DNA from 2 places in the Bacillus paramobilis genome. Region 2 is predicted to be linked to the other one. Evidence: riboswitches for the same ligand, from Rfam matches in the RefSeq annotation. Region 2 holds a riboswitch; the other holds the start of a gene.
The links. A riboswitch is a leader RNA that binds a small molecule or an ion and turns the genes downstream of it on or off. The one in region 2 is predicted to bind S-adenosylmethionine.

Region 1 (2,197 bases), 490 kb from region 2:
TTTTCATAGTGTTTTGATTTACACATTCATTTTCTAAATAAAAAGCTACATCTTCTTCTACTGTAAGACCAATAAATTGAGCATCTTGATCTTGCAAAATTGTTCCTACCTGTTTACTCTGTTCAAAAATACTCCCTTTCCTCGGGTCTTTTCCGGCAATTAAAATATTACCAGTGCTAATCCCCCCATAAGAAAACGGGATTAGCCCATTGATACAATGAGCTAACGTTGACTTCCCTGAGCCACTACGTCCAGCGATTAATACTTTTTCCCCAGGATATATATGAAAAGTAATGTCTTTTACAGTAGTCTGCGCCGCATGCTCATATTGAAAGCTAAATTGTTCAAAAGATATAATTGGTTGCATGTTAACATCCCTACTTTTCAATTTTTAAATGTGTATGTTTCTTATTAGACTTAGCTAGACCTATTGTAATTGGTAACCCAAGTACTAAAAATACAATAACATCCGCAATTGTTGCTCCTAATACTTGTATAACAATTTTGTCAAACGGTTCTCCCATCACAATAATATCGAATGCACCAGCAAATATAATAGCAAAGACAATACCAAGTAATCCAGCGATAGCTAAATAAGAAATATCACCCTTATTATACGTCCCGTTTTTCACACTAAAGCCAACTCTTTTTTGTATGAGTCCCATTGCAAATCCGATAATGCCTGAACTAATAACCCATCCCCACCAAATACCCCAACCAGCGATTGTATCCGTTACGGTATGACCGATAACTCCTATTAACAGTCCTGCCACTGGGCCAAATAACGCTCCAAAAACAGTTAAAATAGCTAATGCAGGTTTAATAAATGTATTTGGTGCAATAGAAAATCCCCAAAGTCCTAATATCCCATATAATGCTGCTCCAATTCCGATTGCCACTACTAACTTCGTTGATAATTTGTTCATTACAATTCCCCTCTCATATTAGTCAACTTTTATTACTCTATATTTATTTTGAAAATGAATTATGCATCGACACTCCCTTTCTATACAACAAAAAAATGACCCCTTATATAAGAGGTCATTTTCTTTCACGTTCAAGAATCCTCTTATCTTCCAAAAAACACATCGTGTCCTCTGCGGAATTAGCACCTTCCTATAAATGTACATAGGGGTTGCTGAGGTTTCATAGGGCCGTTCCCTCCACCTCTCTGGATAAGTATTAATTTGTAATTCGTATTATGGCACTAAGAAGAATAAATATCAACACTTTTCTAATTATTTTTATTTTTTGTTAAATGCCACATTTAAATCATTGTATTCTTATCGGAATTATGAAATAATGAACTCAAAATTGTTTCAGGAGGTATATATGATGAAAGTAATTGGTTTAATTGGTGGACTAAGTTGGGAATCTACATCGTTATACTATAAACATATTAATACACTTACACTCTCTCAATACGATCAAAATGCAAAGCTTGTTTTATATAGCATGGATTTTGGTGAGGTAACTACCTTACTACAAAATCATCAATATGAAGAAGTGAAAAACGAATTGGTCACCGTTGCAAAAAAGGTTGAAAATTCCGGGGCAGAATGTTTATTAATGTGTTCCAATACAGTACATTTATTTGCTGAAGAAGTAGAACAGGCAATATCAATACCGCTCCTTCACATCGGTGATGTAAGTGCAAAGGAAGTGGTAGAACAGAATATAAAACGTATCGGACTATTAGGAACGAGACAAACGATGGAACAAGACTTTTATAAATCTCGTCTAGCGAATTATAACATTGAGACAATTATCCCAATTAAAGAAGATAGAGATTTTATACATCATGTTATTTTAAATGAATTAAGTAAAGGAATTATTTCAGAATCATCCAAAGAAAAGCTATTACAAATTGCAAAATCATTAATTCAAAATGGTGCAGAGGGTATATTACTTGGATGTACTGAAATTCCTTTGCTTATTTCTCAAAACGACCTTACTGTACCTGTTTTTGATACTGCTTTAATACATGCAAATACTGCTGTGCAGTTTGCGGGATAATAATATAAAAGCATAAAGGTAGCATCTCTATGCTTTTATATTGCCCAAACTATTTATTTAAAAGAGCTTTAATAACTTCGATTGCTTCTTTTGAACCACCGCATTCTAAAAAACTATCATTCAGTTTTCGTATACCATGTTTATACTTTTCATTTGAAAGAACGTCTATTACCGCTTCATT
Region 2 (2,197 bases):
TGTAATTAATGCTTTATCTCCAAGTTCTGAACGTGCTGCTTCTCTAAATTCATTCGTATGCGCAATTAAATCGTCTGGACCGATTTTAATGTACGGATGAATGGTCGGTACGACTTGGCTTACGTTTCCTGCGTCTGTTGAGCCGATGCCAAATCTTTCTTTACGATTTACGTCTTCACCTTGTAATTCTAATTCTTCGGCTACGACGTCATTAAATGTTTTTGTTACGAGTAGTTCATCGATTTCATTTTGGAATTGATGAATTTTCACTTTCGTACCTGTTGCTAGCGCTGCTCCTTGTGCGATGTTTCTTACTTTTTCTGTTACTTCTGCACATCTTTTTCTCGTTGCTGCACGGATGAAGAACCTTGCTGCTGCGTAGTCTGGAATAATATTCGGCGCTTTTCCGCCCTCAGTAATCACGCCATGAATTTTCACATCTGACGGAAGTTGTTGGCGAAGTGCATTAATGCTGTTGTACAGCTGAATGACCGCATCTAATGCGTTAATTCCTTCTTCTGGTGAAGCTGCGGCGTGAGCTGTTTTTCCGTAAAAATGAAAATCAAGTGGATCGACTGCTAGTGAAGGACTCGTTGTCGCAGTTTTTCCGCTCGGATGAATCATAAGTGCCACATCAATATCTTTAAATAACCCCGCTTTTACATAACTCGCTTTCGCACTACCGTTTGGCCCTCCTTCTTCTGCTGGCGTTCCGAATACGACAACTTCCCCGCCAATTTCTTCAAGCGTTTCTGATAATGCGATCGCTGCTGCAACGCTAATTGTGCCAATTAAATTGTGACCACACGCATGACCGAGTCCTGGTAAAGCGTCATACTCAGCTAAAAATGCGATGACCGGTCCTTGTTTTCCTGAACTTTTGCGCGCGATAAAACCTGTTTCATGTCCAGCTATATTGTGCTGCAGCTGAAACCCTGCGCTTCCTAATAATAAACTTAACGTTCTTGATGCGTAAAACTCTTGATTACCAATCTCCGGATTCGCATGAATATCATGACTTGTTTCTATGTACTTTTCCTTATTTCTTTCTATACTCTCTTCAATTGTTTTTCTTTGTGACGTTACTCCAGTCGCTCCCATTTGTCTTCCCCCTTATATTTTCACATAAAAAAGCCTCTTTCTAAAAGATAGAAAGAGGCTTCTGCATTTACAGTCAAAATGAGCTTCTTTCTTATCTTTCAAGTTACCTTGCTGGAATTGGCACAGTATTCATAAAAGAATCCGCTGCCGAGGTGTCATAGGGCCAGTCCCTCAACCTCTCGTGATAAGAATTTTCATAAGATTATATTAAATTACATTCATTCTATGTTCATTCCGATTAAAAGTCAAGGAATTCCTATCCGAATTTACCGAATATCTAAAAATCCTTTTAACACACCAATTGTTTCCGGTACTTGTAATCTTGCACATACGTACGGAAATTCCATACTACCTTCAAATATCATTTGTGATGTGAGCGGTGCGCCTGCCCAAAAGATTTCATCATCGATTACGATAAACGGGAATGCTTTATTTTGCCTTTGTAACTTTACATTTTTTAATGGAACTGGTCCATCACTATACACTGTTATTTGCGCATTTGTACGCATTAACGCTTGCCATACTCGCTTATCCACTTGTTTTGTGCTTGGAAGTGAAATAATAATTTTTCGTTTTGCGGCCAAAATATCTTTCAATAGTCCTTTCGGCTCTTCAAGATTCATTTCCATAAACCAACGTAAACGTTTCGAAATTTTCCGTTCCCACAATTGTCTTGATGTCGTACGATCATACACATCTCCGTGTCGTTCTATATGAGCTGTTAATTGTGATAACGCTTGTTTTCTCGATAAGTTTTTACGCATATAATGGCAATCTGATAATTGAATGAACTTCCCTCTCGCTCTCGTTACTGCAACGTTGACGAGGCGATGGTTTTTATGGTCAAAGAATAACACGCCAGGTCGTTCTTGCGGATAACTATCAACCGTATCAAAAATCATCATATCTCTTTCAGACCCTTGAAACTTATGAACCGTCGCCGCTAAAACTGGTATGTTTTGATATTTCGTTCTCTGCAACATTTCTCTAATACACGTTGATAAAAAGCGGGATTGTGCCCTGTAAGGTGTAACAACACCAATCGATTGAACACCATCTAACAGCCCGATTAACATCATTTGCATCGCTACTAAAC

Region 1: another riboswitch for S-adenosylmethionine. It lies ahead of AABL52_RS14160 (ECF-type riboflavin transporter substrate-binding protein); the one in region 2 lies ahead of AABL52_RS11585 (M20 family metallopeptidase).

What each region holds. Positions count from the first base shown of each region.
Region 1 covers NZ_CP151108.1:2,731,774-2,733,970, forward strand. The annotation lists gene AABL52_RS14155 (ABC transporter ATP-binding protein) at 1-367, opposite strand, end outside; gene AABL52_RS14160 (ECF-type riboflavin transporter substrate-binding protein) at 378-926, opposite strand; SAM riboswitch class I at 1,067-1,182, opposite strand; gene AABL52_RS14165 (aspartate/glutamate racemase family protein) at 1,333-2,016, shown strand; gene AABL52_RS14170 (macrolide family glycosyltransferase) at 2,066-2,197, opposite strand, start outside.
Region 2 covers NZ_CP151108.1:2,240,176-2,242,372, reverse strand. The annotation lists gene AABL52_RS11585 (M20 family metallopeptidase) at 1-1,101, opposite strand, end outside; SAM riboswitch class I at 1,190-1,292, opposite strand; gene AABL52_RS11580 (AAA domain-containing protein) at 1,368-2,197, opposite strand, start outside.